2 regions of the Georhizobium profundi genome follow, and region 2 is predicted to be linked to the other one. Evidence: riboswitches for the same ligand, from Rfam matches in the RefSeq annotation. Region 2 holds a riboswitch; the other holds the start of a gene.
The links. A riboswitch is a leader RNA that binds a small molecule or an ion and turns the genes downstream of it on or off. The one in region 2 is predicted to bind thiamine pyrophosphate.
Positions count from the first base shown of each region.

Region 1: another riboswitch for thiamine pyrophosphate. It lies ahead of thiB (thiamine ABC transporter substrate binding subunit); the one in region 2 lies ahead of D5400_RS07435 (YkoF family thiamine/hydroxymethylpyrimidine-binding protein).

Region 1 is NZ_CP032509.1:955,592-962,957, reverse strand. It holds gene thiP (thiamine/thiamine pyrophosphate ABC transporter permease) at 1-1,208, opposite strand, end outside; gene thiB (thiamine ABC transporter substrate binding subunit) at 1,225-2,238, opposite strand; TPP riboswitch at 2,279-2,385, opposite strand; gene D5400_RS04525 (thiamine diphosphokinase) at 2,449-3,123, shown strand; gene D5400_RS04520 (ABC-F family ATP-binding cassette domain-containing protein) at 3,128-4,957, shown strand; gene D5400_RS04515 (DUF4345 domain-containing protein) at 4,954-5,352, opposite strand; gene D5400_RS04510 (NAD(P)H-dependent oxidoreductase) at 5,383-5,979, opposite strand; gene D5400_RS04505 (FAD-binding oxidoreductase) at 5,979-7,366, opposite strand, start outside.
Region 2 is NZ_CP032509.1:1,600,177-1,607,542, reverse strand. It holds gene D5400_RS07465 (hypothetical protein) at 1-153, opposite strand, end outside; gene D5400_RS07460 (ABC transporter permease) at 337-1,158, opposite strand; gene D5400_RS07455 (ATP-binding cassette domain-containing protein) at 1,155-2,153, opposite strand; gene D5400_RS07450 (energy-coupling factor transporter transmembrane component T family protein) at 2,292-3,035, opposite strand; gene D5400_RS07445 (ABC transporter ATP-binding protein) at 3,029-4,687, opposite strand; gene D5400_RS07440 (ECF transporter S component) at 4,680-5,261, opposite strand; gene D5400_RS07435 (YkoF family thiamine/hydroxymethylpyrimidine-binding protein) at 5,316-5,927, opposite strand; TPP riboswitch at 5,920-6,034, opposite strand; gene D5400_RS07430 (winged helix-turn-helix transcriptional regulator) at 6,103-6,798, opposite strand; gene D5400_RS07425 (acyl-CoA dehydrogenase family protein) at 6,999-7,366, shown strand, end outside.

The sequences.
Region 1 (7,366 bases), 640 kb from region 2:
TCGACATGATCCCGCAAGACGAGAAACCAGCCGGCGCCCAGCACGACCGGCGGCACTAAAAGGATCAGCGATCCCGCCCCGGCAAGCGACGTTCGGAGCCCGCGGGCCGCCAAGTGGTGGCGACGGGCGCCGCCGGCGGCGTGGCGCGCCCGGGCAATCATGCCGGCCATCACCACAGACAGACATGCGGCAGCGCCCGCTATGAGGAGACTCGTCACCAGCGCGCGCTGGACCAAGGCTTCACGCAGAAGCGCGATCAGATCGGCAGCAATCCCAGAAATAAGAGTTGCGGCGAGCGGTGCCACGACGAAGACGAGGCCAAGACCGATCACCAGCACGTCGAGAGCCAGCGCACGTGGTGATCTCGCATCGAACCTGCGCGGCAAGGCGCCATCGCCGCGCCCCTCCTCGGGCCGGGGCAGAAGCGCGAGCACGCCGAGAAGGGCACCGGTCAGCGCGATCTGGATCAGCGCCAGGGTAACCGCGCGCGGAGGATCGAAGTCGAACCGCAGCGCCTGGTAGATCGCGACCTCGATCGTCGTCGCTGCCGGTCCGCCACCCAGCAGAAGCACCAGCGTGAAGCTCGTGGCGCACAGCATGAAGACGAGGCCCGCGATGCCCGGGATGACCCGCGCCATGGCCGGCCACTCGATCAATCTGAACACCGTGCCCGCTGAAAGGCCCAATTGCGCGGCATTGCGCCAATATTCCGCCGACACGCGCTCCAGCGCTGCAAGCAGCAATCTCGTGACGAGCGGCATGTTGAAGAACACATGGGCGATCAGAATACCGGGGAGCCCGTAGACGGAAATCGGCTGCTCCGCTCCCAGCCAGCGATAGGCGTCATTGACGACCCCCTGGCGTCCCCAGATGGCGATGATGCCAAGGGCCGCGACGATGGCCGGCAGGCCGAGCGGCACGGCGAAGAGCCGCAGGATCCAGGCACGGCCGGTAAAATGCGGTCGCCGCGCCAGCGCCCGCGCCAATGGCAAGGCAAAAGCCAGCGAGAGAAGCGTCGAAAGTCCCGCCTGCCACAGCGTGAAGCGTACGACGCGCACCGTATAGGCATCGAATGCCGTCGACCGCGACGCATCGGTCCCTGCCGCCACCAGAAGTCCGGCGACGGCAAAGGCAACGATGCCGAGAATGATGGCAAGAGCCGCGATGCCGAAAGCGATATCCAGAGGATCGGCCCTGTAGGCACGCATCGCGGCTGCTCTTTGACTATTCGGCCATCACCGACAACCACTCATCGACCCAGGCGCGACGGTTGGCGGCAACCTCTTCCGGCGAGAAGAGCAGGCTTTCTTCCGGCTGAACCAGGCGCGAGAATGCTTCCGGCAGGTCTTCACTGGTGGGGCCCGCAGGCATCATCCAGTTGTAGGTCGGAATGGCATCCTGGAACCCTTCGCCGGTCATGAAGCTCATGAATTCGCGCGCAAGCTCGATATCGGGGGCAGAGGCGAGCACGCCGGCGACTTCGATCTGCAGATAATGCCCTTCGGAGAACGCAGCCGCCTGATAGCGGTCCGTATCCTCCGAAACCATGTGGTAGGCCGGCGACGTCGTATAGGAGAGCACCATCGGCGCTTCGCCATCGGTGAAGAGGCCATAAGATTCCGACCAACCCGGCGCCACCGTCAGAACGCGGTCCTTGAGCTCGGCCCAGGCTGCAGGCGCATCGTCGCCGTAAACCGACTTGATCCAGAGAAGAAGCCCGAGCCCCGGCGTCGATGTGCGCGGATCCTGGATGACGATCTTCTGGTTCGGATCGCCCTCGACCAGTTCCTTCAGGCTCGTCGGCGGCGTGTCGATCGCTTCGGTGTCGTAGACCACGGCGAAGTGGCCATAATCGTAGGGCACGAAGACGTCGTCCTCGAAGCCGCCGGGCACGTCGATCGCACTCGTGTCGATGTCATGGGGAGCGAAGAGGCCGGTTTCCTTGGCTTCCGCGACGAGATTGGTGTCGAGCCCGAGCACGACGCCCGCTTCCGCCCGGTCGCCCTCAAGCCGCAGCCGGTTCAAAAGCGCCACGCCGTCCGCTGCGCCGACCCAGATGAGATCGCAGTCGCATGTCGCCTCGAACGCTTCTTCGATCAGCGGGCCTGGGCCCCACTCCGCGACGAAGCTGTCGTAGGTGTAGACGGTGAGCAACCGCGTCGCCTCCTGCGCTCCGGCCGACACGGGCGCCAGGAAACTTGTAGCAAGCAAGATGGGAAAGAATGTCTTCAGCGTCATCAACGCCTCCTCCGTTTTTGCAATGTCAGGGGAATAGGCGTTTTGTGACGCGTCTAATCCCTCCGCCGGTATGAGCCGGATCAGGTTCTTCGGGTTGGCATGCGCCTCTCAGCCGTCCGTTTCCGGACAACACCCCGTTAGAGCAACTCCATGTGTAATCGCCGCCGGCAGCACTGGCAAGGCGCGTGAAAGCTGCTAGAGCAGCGGGCGATGCAGGCCACACCGACCCCGACCGACGCAAATGCCCATTTTGCCGTTCTCCTGAGCGGTGAGGTGACCGTGACGGAACGGCTGAAGTCTCAGATTCACGGTGCCCGCGTGATCGCAGCCGATAGCGGCATGCGCCATGCAGCGGCACTCGGCGTCACACCCGAACTTTGGGTCGGCGACTTCGATTCGGCCGATGCGGGCCTGATCGAGAGCTGGCCGGATGTCAGGCGGGAGCCCTACCCACCGGCAAAGAACGCGACCGATGGTGAGATCGCAATCGAGACGGCGATCGAGCGTGGCGCGCGCCGGATCCTGCTCGTCGGCGCGCTGGGCGGCGAACGATCCGACCACGCCTTCGCGCACATGGCGCTGGCGGTAAAACTCAAGGAACGCGGCATCGATGTCACGCTGACATCAGGCGAGGAGGAAGGGTATCCCCTTCCCGGCGCCCCGCTGACCTTCGACCTGCCGAAAGGCAGCCTCTTCTCGGTGCTGGCGTTTGCCGATATCGCACGCCTGACGATCGAGGGCGCGCGCTATCCGCTCCACGATTTCGACTGCACATTCGGCACGACACGCACCATATCCAACGTGGCGGAAGGGCCGGTGACGATCCGGCATACGGGCGGCCCGGCCCTGCTGCTTGCCCGCCCGAACGACTTTTCTGGAGCCTGACCCCTTGGCATCACCACCCATCCTGAAGCTCGACGACATCCACCTGACCTTTGGCGGGACGCCGCTGCTGAATGGCGCCGACCTGCAGGTCGAGCCCGGCGACCGCATCTGCCTCGTGGGCCGCAACGGATCGGGCAAGTCGACACTGATGAAGATCGCCGCCGGCCTCGCCGAGCCGCAATCGGGCGAGGTGTTTCGCCATCCTTCGACCACGATCCGCTATCTCTTCCAGGCTCCGGATTTCGGCGGCTTTGCGGATGTGCGGTCCTATGCCGAGGCAGGCCTTGCACCGGGCGACGATCCCCATCGCGTGACCTATTTGCTCGAGCATCTCGGCTTGACCGGCGAAGAAGAGCCGGCCCGCCTTTCAGGCGGCGAGGCCAGGCGCGCGGCGCTCGCCCGTGTACTGGCTCCCGCGCCCGATCTCCTGCTTCTGGATGAGCCGACCAACCATCTGGACCTGCCGACCATCGAGTGGCTGGAATCGGAGCTCTCCGGTTTCCGCGGCGCCATAATCACGATCTCGCACGACCGCCGGTTCCTGGAAAAGGTTTCGCGCGCCACCGTCTGGCTCGATCGCGGCACGACCCGCCGGCTCGACCGCGGCTTTGCCCATTTCGAGGACTGGCGCGACCAGGTGATGGAGGAGGAAGAGCGCAACCTCCACAAGCTCGGCCGCGCGATCGAGCGTGAAGAGCACTGGCTGCGCTACGGCGTGACGGCGAGGCGCAAGCGCAATGTGCGAAGGCTCGGCGAACTCCAGTCGATGCGCCAGGAATATCGCACGCATCGCGGGCCGACCGGCCGTGTCGAGGCCCAGGCAAGCGACGTCGCCCAATCGGGCAAGCTCGTCATCGAGGCCGAAGCCATCGGCAAGTCCTATGGCGAAACGCCAGCCGTCGCCAACTTTTCTCTGCGGGTCCATCGCGGTGATCGCATCGGTCTCGTCGGCCCGAACGGCGCGGGCAAGACCACGTTGCTCAACATGCTGACGGGACGGCTCGAACCCGACACGGGCTTCGTCCGCCTTGGCACCAATCTCGATATCGCGGTTCTCGACCAGCGCCGCGACGATCTCGACGAGAACGACACGCTTGCCCACTATTTGACCGACGGACGGGGCGACACGCTCCTCGTCAACGGCGTGCAGAAGCACGTGACCGGCTATATGAAGGACTTTTTGTTCCAGCCGGAACAGTCGCGCACCCCCATCCGCGAATTGTCAGGGGGCGAGCGCGCGCGCCTTATGCTGGCGCGCATCCTCTCGCGGCCGTCGAACCTGCTGGTCCTCGACGAGCCCACCAACGACCTGGATATGGAAACGCTCGATCTGCTGCAGGAGCTCGTCGCGGGCTATGAAGGCACCGTGATCCTCGTCAGCCACGATCGCGATTTTCTGGACCGCACCGTATCGTCTGTGATTGCGCCAGCCGATCTTTCCGCACCGGATGGCCGCTGGACGGTCTTTGCCGGCGGATTCTCCGACATGATGGCGCAGCGCAAATTGTCCGCAGACGCGGCCAAGAAGGCGACCGCCGAAAAGAAAGCAGCTACGGCAGGCAACCGGGACAAGGCGCAGCCCGCGGCGGCGTCCAGCCGGAAGCTCTCCTACAAGCAGAAGTTCGCACTCGAAACACTGCCGAAGGAAATCGAGACGAAACAGGCCGAGATCGCAGCGATCGAGGCGCGCATGGCAAAGCCCGATTACTTCACCAAGCAGGCCGAAGCCTTCGCCCGCGATGCCAAGGCGCTTGAAACACTGCGCGGCGATGTCGATCGCATGGAAGAGGAATGGCTGGAGCTCGAAGTTCTGCGCGAGGAAATCGAGGGCTAGGCCTCTCGTCTTGGGTCTGTGCTTAGCCTCGAATGCCAGAGAAGGATGAGCGGCACTGCGACGAGTTCGAGGCCGAGACCGACCAGATGACCGGCCGTTGGCGCGCCGACGAGGATGAGCGAATAAAGGCGCGCCAATCCGCCAACGAATGTAGCAGCGCCCAGCAACCTGATCCGCTCAGTCTTCGTCTCGATATGCGGAATACAGCTCCACCACGCCAGGCCCAGCACGAGAAAGACGCCGGACAGAAAGCGGACATGACTGTCGAGATCGTTCGACCAGGGCGGCGAAGTCGTCAGGAAGCCCGGTCCGGTGAGGACGCCTGCCAGACCAGCGCTGATCGGCACGAGCGCAAGGACCGCGATAATCAGCTGCAGAAGACGCCGTTGTGTCACCTCGTCTCCTGATGAGTGCTCAGTTGGATATCAGAACCGCTCGAAGTGCTTCCGCACGCGCTCGATGAAGCCATTGAGCTCGGGCGCTTCGTTGTTGTTCATGTCGTAGAGCGCAAGATAGTCCGGGGGACGCTTGCCACGGAAGGTGGCCCACGCCCAGCGGCGCGCCATCTTGCGCGGCGGATCCCCCATCAACATGGCACGCCAGCGGTCGCCGCCATAGGTCGCCACGAACACGACCTTCTGGATATGGGTGAGGTTCGGCACCAGCCGACCCCGATCGGCCCCAGCCGACATGGTGAAGGAGACGCCCGGTACGAAGATGCGGTCGAAATAGCCCTTGAGGATGGCCGGATACCCGAAATTCCACACGGGATGGACGAACACCATCGCGTCGGCAGCGTTGAGCCGCTCCACATAGGGCCGGATCGTGTCCGTCACGTTTCCCGGCACCTCATGGTAGTTCAGCCGCTCTTCGCGCGAGAGCGCAGCCTCGAAACCTTCGTCATAGAGGCTGAGCGGGTCCACATCGTGGCCGGCACCCCGCAATGTTTCACAAACGGTATTGAACAGCGTCCGGTTGAAGCTCGTCTCGACCGGATGGGCATGCACGACATGAACGCGCATCAGGCAGCGCCTCGCGCCTGTTCTGCCAATCCTGCGAAAAGCCACACGCGGCCGGAATCGAAATCGAAATCCGGGTCGTCCCAGGCGATCATCTTGCCGGGATTGAGAAGACCTTTCGGATCGGCCTCCTTCTTGAAGGCAAGTTGGGCGCGATCCGTTTGCTTCATTCCGCCTTCTTCCAGCGTGTAGCGATGCGGATTGAAGACGAGACAACCATTCTCCTCATGCAGGCGGATGATCTCCTCGAGCCGCTCTTCGCCGGTGTAGCGCACGATCGGCAGGCCGGAGAAGACAATGCGCCCGTCGAAGCGCGTCATCTCGATATGCATCGGCATCTCGTCGCCGAGCATCCGATGGATTTTCTCAAGATGCTCCAGCGTCGGATACTGCGTCTGGAGATAGGTGATCGTCGAATCGATCTTCAGGCCGCGCAACGTCGTGTGGTTCCAGGTGAACTCATAGATCGGCGGCAGCTTGCGCCCCGCCGCATCGAGATCGTTCACGTCACTGCGGTGCAGGATCTCGCCACCATGGTGAGAGGTAAAGAGGGTCAGCGCATCGACGGAATTCGGCGCGACCATGATCAAAACCACCGACTGGTCTTGTCTCAGAAAATCCCGGTAGCGGCCGAAATAGTCGTAGGGCACCGGCGCGGCGACCGGCGAGATTTCCTTGAGCAGGATGCCATCCTGACCGGCAAGCGCCTCGGCATAGCGGCAGGAATCGAGGAACTCGTCGAAGCCGACGACGACTTCCACCCAGTCATAGGCCGGCGCCAGCGGCATCTCCGCTTCCACGATGATGCCATTGGTGCCGTAGGCATGGGCAAGCTTCATGATGTCCGCGCCGGCGATGTCCAGCACGCGCGGAGTTTCCTCGCAGGTGACGATCTTCAGGCCAAGGATGTTTCCGAGATTGCGCAGGCCGCCCCAGCGCACCGATCCGATGCCGCCCGAGCCGCCCGCGATGAACCCGCCGATCGTCGCCATGCGATAGGTGGAGGGGTGGAACCGCAGCTCGGCCCCAACGGCAGCCTTCGTCTCCTCGTCCATCTTCACCATGATCGCACCGGCTTCGGCCCGCACGCGATCCGGCTTGATCTCCAGCACCTTGTCCATGTTCTTCAGATCAAGCATGGCCCCGCCCGCAAGCGGCATGGCCTGGCCGTAATTGCCGGTGCCGGCGCCCCGCGGCGTGATCGGAACATCGAACTTGTAAGCAGCGGCAAGGACCGTCACGACATCCTCGACACTGCGCGGCATGACGACGAGATCGGCCGTAACCTGGTCGAGCTGCGCCTTCAGGATTGGCGAATACCAATAGTGATCGCGGCTCTTCTGCTGCACGAGCTTCGGGTGATCTTCGATCGGGATATCGCCAAGCGCCG
Region 2 (7,366 bases):
GACGAGACCTTCGATTTCCATCATCGGCGGCTTGTCGCGCAGCTTCAGCCGCTCCCGTGACGCGATATCCCTGCGCTTTTCGACCGGTACCGCCTCCATCCGACCATCGATGATGACAAGGGGACTGAAGTCGAGAAGGCTGAAATCATGCATGAACTCTTCGTCACTCCCCGTTGTGGCCGGTCGAACCGCGCTCCTGGCGCAACTTCGCCCGTCTTCGAATGGATCAATCGCTCTTGGTGTTGATTGATCGCGTCGCCGAGCGATGAACCGGCATCCGCTTCACCTGGAAACGCTCCTAGCTCTATGGCCCAAACAGGACGGTGGCGAAAGACCTCAGCGCCGCCGATAGAGCATCAGGGTCACCGGCGCGAGGATCGCCGTCACCAGTGCGGGCGCGATCAGAGCCAGGCCCACATCGGCGAAACTGCCGCCGCCATTCATCAGCCCGCGGATCGCCGTCGTCATCAGGCTGACCGGATTGACGTCGACGAAGCTGCGCAGCCAGCCGGGCATCGTTGCAGGATCCACCATGATGTTGGAGGCGAAGACGAGCGGAAAGAGGAAGGTGAAGCCCATCGTCATCACCGTCGTCGGCGTGCGGATCAAAAGTCCGAGTACCATGAAGATCCAGCCCATGCCGAAGCCGATCGCGACAAGCAGCGCAAAGGCGCCGAGCACGCCGAGGATCCCCGTCTCCGGCCGGTAGCCGAGGATCAGGCCGATGGTCAGGATGATCGTGGCGGCGATCAGGTGTCGCAGGATATCGCCCACCATCAGCCCGGCAAAGGGCGCCAGCGGCCAGATCGGCAGCGAGCGGAACCGGTCGAAGAGGCCCTTTCCGAGATCGGTCGACAGCCCCATGCCGGAATAGACCGAGTTGAACATCACCGTCTGGACGAGGATGCCCGGCAGGAAGAACTGCAGGTAATCGCCGGTCGAACCGGCAAGCGCGCCACCGAACACGAAGGTGAAGAGCAGCGTGAACATGATCGGCGTCATGACCAGATCGAAAAGCTGCTCCGGCACGTGCTTGAACTTCAGGACGGCACGCCAGCCGAAAACGAGCGCGTTGGAGAACGCAGACGGCTTCGGCGGTCGGGCGACATGTCTGAGACCGGCCGTGTCCGGCAGATCGCTCATCAATCGATCGCTCATTCCGCAGCCTCCCTTTCCGGCATATCCGTGGCCGTACGCTCGCCCGTCAGCGCGAAGAACACTTCGTCCAGCGTCGGCTGCCCCATGGAGAAATCGGCGAGCGCGATACCTTCGGCGATCAAAGTCGCCAGAGCAGCATTCGCCGCTTCCGGCGACTTGGCGATGATCGACAGTGTCGCACCTTCCGTCGATCTCTGAACTGAACTCTGCAGCTGCGCTTCGAGCACCGCTGCAGCGCGGTCGAGATGCGCGGGATCGGCAAGAGCCACATGCAGGAAGCCGGAACCGGTCGCAGCCTTCAGCTCGCGGCTCGTGCCTTCGGCGATCTTGCGCCCGTGGTCGATGACCGCGATGCGCGAGGCAAGCTGGTCTGCTTCTTCCAGATATTGGGTCGTGAGAAGAATGGTCACGCCACTGTCCGCCAGCCCCCGGATCATCCGCCAGACGCCCTGCCGCGCCTTCGGGTCGAGGCCCGTCGTCGGCTCATCGAGGAAGAGGACACCGGGGGTCACGATCAGCGATGCGGCGATGTCGAGCCGCCGGCGCATGCCGCCGGAATAGTCCTTCACCTGCTTCGTCGCCGCATCGGAAAGATCGAAGGCGGCGAGGAGCTCGTCGCCGCGCTCGCGCGCTGCCCGGCCCTTGAAGCCCCAGAGCCGCGCGATGAGGATGAGGTTCTCGCGCCCCGTCAGATCTTCGTCGAGCGAGGCGAACTGACCGGTCATGGCGATCGAGCTGCGCACGGCATCGGGCGCGGCGGTCAGATCATGACCCATTACCGTGGCGGCGCCGCCATCGGGAACGGTGAGCGTCGCCAGCATGCGCATCAGCGTCGTCTTGCCGGCGCCGTTCGGGCCGAGGATTGCGAAGATCATGCCGCGCGGCACGACGAGATCGATCCCGGCAACGGCAGTCACGTCACCGAAGCGCTTGATCAGCCCTTCGGCCACGATGGCAGGTTCCGGCGCGCCTTCACGGTATGCGTCTGACGTCATGGCGTGGCCCATCTCAATCTGTGGTCGACACTGCCAAGGACGATGGCAACAGCCGTCAGCCGACAGGCGATCCGATTTTTTCGATCGATCGGGCTGCCTTACACCAGTTTCATGCCGATTTTGAAGACAGTCCGTGCCTCATAGAGGCGCCCGCGACGTGAGCCAGTGGATCGACAGGAGCCAAACGGACGCCACGAAACAGAAGATCGCGTCTCGTTTGGATGAAGCCGGTGCACCGATGACGGTACGCCTGGGCGAGGCGCCGAGGCCCCGGCTCTCCATCGCGAGTGCCGTATCCCCCGCTCGCCTGATGGCGTAGGCGATGAGCGGCACGACGAGCGAACCGACTTCGATCGGGCCTGGGATGCGCCGTGGTAGAGCGCCGCGCCGCATGGCGCGGGCAAGCCGCATCTGCTGCAGTTCGGAAGCGAGATCCGGCACCAGCTGCAGCGCGGCGAAGAGCGCATAGCCGACGCGCGGCGACAGGCGCCAATTGACCATCAGTGCTTTCACGAAGCCGCCCGGGTCGGTGGTCAGCACGAAAACCGCCGACACCATTCCGCAGGCAACCGCGCGAAGGAAAAGCACGATGCCCGCCTGCAGCCGCCCGTCGCCGAAAGGCGTTTCCTGCGCCATCTGCACCGCGAACTCGCTCTCTTGCCGGAAGAGCACGCTGGTGGTGATGAAGCCCGCGCCGAAGAGCGCGAAGGGCACCATCAAGGCGAGCACGAACACTGGCGAAAGGCGCTCGAGGAGGACGAGGACAGTCACGCAAGTCAGGATCATCGCAATCTGGAACGACGCGTCGAACACCGCGATGGAGCCAGCAAGCCAGACCAGCGCGACGATGAGCTTCGGCAGCGGATGAACCGTCTTCAGCATGCGGGCACCGGCTCCTTTTCCAGCCAGTCGAGCGCTTGAAGAAGGTGCGGTGGCGCAAGCCCTGCCCTTTTCATCAGCGCACGATCCCGCATGAGCTCGCCGGCAGGGCCGTCGACGAGAATGCGCCCTTCGCCAACGACGATCCAGCGTGGGGCCGTCGCAAGTGCAAAATCCATGTCATGCGTGACGATCGCCACCGCGCGCTCACTGTCGCGGAGCCGGTCGACTTCATCCATGAGCGCTTCAGTACCCGCCGCATCGAGCCCGCCGGTCGGCTCATCCAAGACAATCAGTGGGAACCGGTCGCCGGCCATCAACAGGGCTAGCGAGAGCCGCCGCTTCTGCCCTTCCGAAAGCTGCATCGGATGGCGGTCGAGAAGCGTGACCAGTCGCCAACGCTCGGCAAGTGCCGCCACATCAGCTGCCTCCGCCCGTGCGCCGGCGGCTTCAAGTGCGGCGGCAAGCTCTTCGCCGACCGAACCGGCGATGAACTGGCTGTCCGGATTTTGAAACGAGATGCCGCCCATCGCCCCGTCCCGGCGCCCAGCCTTCAGGCGGAGGAGCCCCGCCAGGCTGGCAGCAAGGGTCGATTTGCCTGCTCCGTTGGCGCCGAGGATCGCGACCACCTCGCCCGCTGCAATCGACAGCGTCACCTTCTGAAGGACCGGCTTGGCGAAGAGCGGCGCGCAGGACGCGTTTTGCAGCCGGGCAACGGTTGCGCCGACTGCTCCGGCTTGCGCGATCCGCGGCGCAATGAAGTCGACAAGCGTTGCGCGTGCTCGGTCGAGCAGCGTAAGGGGCAGCCGATCCATGGCCTGAAGCGCTTCAGCCAAGGTCAGCGGCTGCGGGTCGGTCTCAGGACCGAGCGCCATCAGCCGGTCTGCAAGACGGCTGCCGATCGGCCGCCAGATGCCCAGAAGATCGAACGTTTGCCCGTGATCCCGAAACACTTTTCGCGGGCAGCCAGTGGCGACAATGCGGCCATCGTCTCCGAGCACGGCGACACGGTCGATCAGCGGGATGAGATCGTCGAGCCGGTGGTCGACGACGAGTGCGGCGCCGTCAGGTGGCACGTCGCGCAAGAGCCGCTCCAGCCGGCGTGCAGCCTCGGGCGCAAGATGCGCCGTGGGCTCGTCGGCAACGAGGATGGGCGCGCCTTGCGCCATGATGGCAGCGATCGCGACAAGCTGCCTTTCACCGCCGGACAAGCGGCTCGTCCGTCTGTCGCGCCACTCCTGCGGCAGGCCGAGCGATCCCATTGCTGAGTCCGTGCGCGTGGCAATCTCGGCCACGGCGACGCCCTGATTTTCCAGCGCGAAAGCAATCTCGTCGGCCACCGTCATGCCGCAGAGCGTCTGTTCCACCTTCTGGAAAAGGCGCGCGACGGTGCTGCTCCATCCCGCCGGCGTGCGCGCGGCGACGTCTTCTCCAAGGAGCCTCACCTCGCCGGATCGCTCGGCCGCAATCGCGTGCGGGATCAGGCCGGTCAGCGCGTTCAGCAGCGAGGATTTGCCCGACCCGGATGCGCCGAGCAGCAGCCACCGCTCGCCCGGCCGAATGACGAGATCGACGGGCCCGACCGCCGCCTTGTCCGATGCGGCATAGGTGACCGAGACCCCGTCGATAAGAACCGCGGCAGGCTCGTCAGCCATGCACGACCCGCCGGTCGCGATCGATGCCGAGACCGGAGAGCACGCCCGTACGATAGAGCGCCTGCGTCACCCAATGTCCAAGCAGGCCGCCGAGCAGCGCGCCGCTCAGGCATCTGAGCACGAACATCGCGATCAGCAGGCCCGGTGCGAGCGCGCCATAGTCGAAGCGGACCCAGGTGTAGATGAAGGACGCGACCGCAGCCCCAACGCCCGCTGCCATCAGCACGGGCAGGCGATAGTTTTTCCAGCGCGTGGCTGCGAAAACGGCTTCCGCACCTGCACCCTGGACCAGCCCGGTGACGATCAGCAGCAGGCCCGCCGGACTTCCGAGCAGAACCTGGACGACCGCCGCGAGCACTTCGGACAGGAGCGCCGCACCCGGCTTGCGGATGATTGCGGCAGCGATGATCGAGACGATGAACCAGAACCCCATGACGACATCCATCGTCACCGGCCCGAACATCGCCTGCGTGATGAGCCAGACCTGCACCCAGGCCAGATAGAGGACGCCAAACACGGCTCCGAGAAAGGCGACGATCAGGATTTCGCGCAGGGTCCAGCTGTTGCTGTGCATGACAGGCCTCTTGAGAGAAAATATGAAACAGGAGAGAGGGTTAGCGCCGCGCCCTCAGGCGCGCTTGCTCGGGCTGTTGGCCGAGACGGTTATGTCGAGCGCCACATGGCCACGCGCATCGCCGAAACGCAGGAAGGCTTCCGAGAGCGTTGCGAACACCGCGCCGGCATCGCCCCCGAGCTTCGTGCAGAAATTCTTCGAGCAATCGAATACGCCCGATGACTTCAGGAAATCGATGCACCCATAGATCTCGTCCATGTGGTGCCCTTCGCCAAGCGGGTAGAGCGAAAATTGCGCCGCCACATGCTGACCTGTGAAGGCCGCATCGGCCACATGCGCGCACGCCGCCTCGATCCGCTCGGCGAGCGGCAGCGCATTGCCGGCGCCCGAGATCGGCGTGCAGATCGGATCATCCGGTTCGCCCGGGCAGCCGCGCGAGACGGCGGCGGAAAGAACGCAGTGGACGCCAGAATGCGCCGCACGCACGAAGACATCGCGCATGGCGGGGAAGAGGTCCTCCGGCGGCCCGACGATCAGCGTCGACACGTCGTCGGTCTCGATGCGGAACCGATCCCGATAGGGATCCAGCGCCTGCACGGCATCGAGTATGATCCGGACGAAATCGTCGGACATCGGATAAAGGGAAATCTGCGCACCGGAAAACATGTCGTCGCCTCGCTCCGCTGGCATTAACCAGATCAGCTTGAGGGTCCGGAGGCTTCACGCGCCTCGCATCTCAGCCCCGGCAATACGGAGCACCCCTGTCGAATGGTCGGACGCTATCGCGCTCATTCGACAGACGCAAGTCGTTCGTTGATTTTCCTAGTGATTTGTCGAGCGCCTAGCTGGCCTGCCGAGCGTGGGGTGCGAAAGGGCTGAGGCCGAGCCATTGCTGCATGGCCTTGGCGATGACGGGATCTCCATCGACGACGAGCCTCCCCGCGTCGATTTCGCTGCGGATAGGTGCGAGCCCCATCCAGACGGCTGTCATGCTGCGCAAGTCCCCCGTGACAAGAAGGTCGAGATCGAAACCCGGATCGAAATTGCAGAGATCCACATGGCCGCGGTCGACGACCAGCCACCAGCTTTGCCGGTTCGTCGGCAGTTCGGGATACAGAAATTGTATCGTGCACCGTCGCGGCGGAAGCGGTTGCGGATTGAGATGCCGTCGCATGTCCCACATCAGAAGCGACGGGTCGAGATTCTTGAGAGAAAGCCGCGATTCCACCCAGCGCTGCCCCCAGATGCCGAGCCCCATGACGAGTGGCTCGAGATCACGCCCTGCTCGAGTGAGGTGATATTCCAACGCCGTGCCATCGTTGCGCCGAATGGCTTCGATGACGCCTGCTTGCTCCAGTTCCTTCAACCGCTTTGACAGAAGCGCTGGCGACATGCGCGGCACCCCGCGGCGAAGATCGTTGAAGCGCGTCGTGCCGCAAATGAGCTCGCGCACGATCAGCACCGTCCAGCGCGAACAGAGGATCTCGGCCGCCATCGCAACCGGACAGAATTGTCCGTAACCGGCATGTTCCGTCATGGGCTGGCCCTCGCCTGCCGCCCCACTGCCCGAGCCGGATAATACCGCGTTCTCGCGGCGCGCGATACGAAAAGCGCAGTACAGTTCCTGAACTGGAAATCCCGAGAAAGCAGGCGGATCATCAAGCTCGATCAATCAGTCGAGGGAGAATGATCATGGCACTGGCTGTTCAGGACACGAATGCAACCCGCATGCGGAGCATGGGAACGGATCCGATAGACATCGCAAAATCACTGATTCCAGAATTGAGGAAACGCGCCGAAAGCACTGACGAACAAGATGCATTCGTTGCGGAAAATTTCGCTCTTCTGAAGGGCGCCGGACTTGTCGAGGCAGGCGTTCCTATCGAACTCGGTGGAGGCGGCGCCAATGTCGAGCAGCTTGCAGAGATGCTGCGCACGCTTGCCCATGGCTGCAGTTCGACGGCGCTCGCGTTTTCAATGCACACACATCAGGTCGCCGTACCCGCCTGGCGATGGCGCCATCAGCAGGTTGCGGCGGTCGAGCCGCTTCTGCGCCGCGTCGCAAGCGAACGCATTATCCTGCTCTCAAGCGGTGGATCGGATTG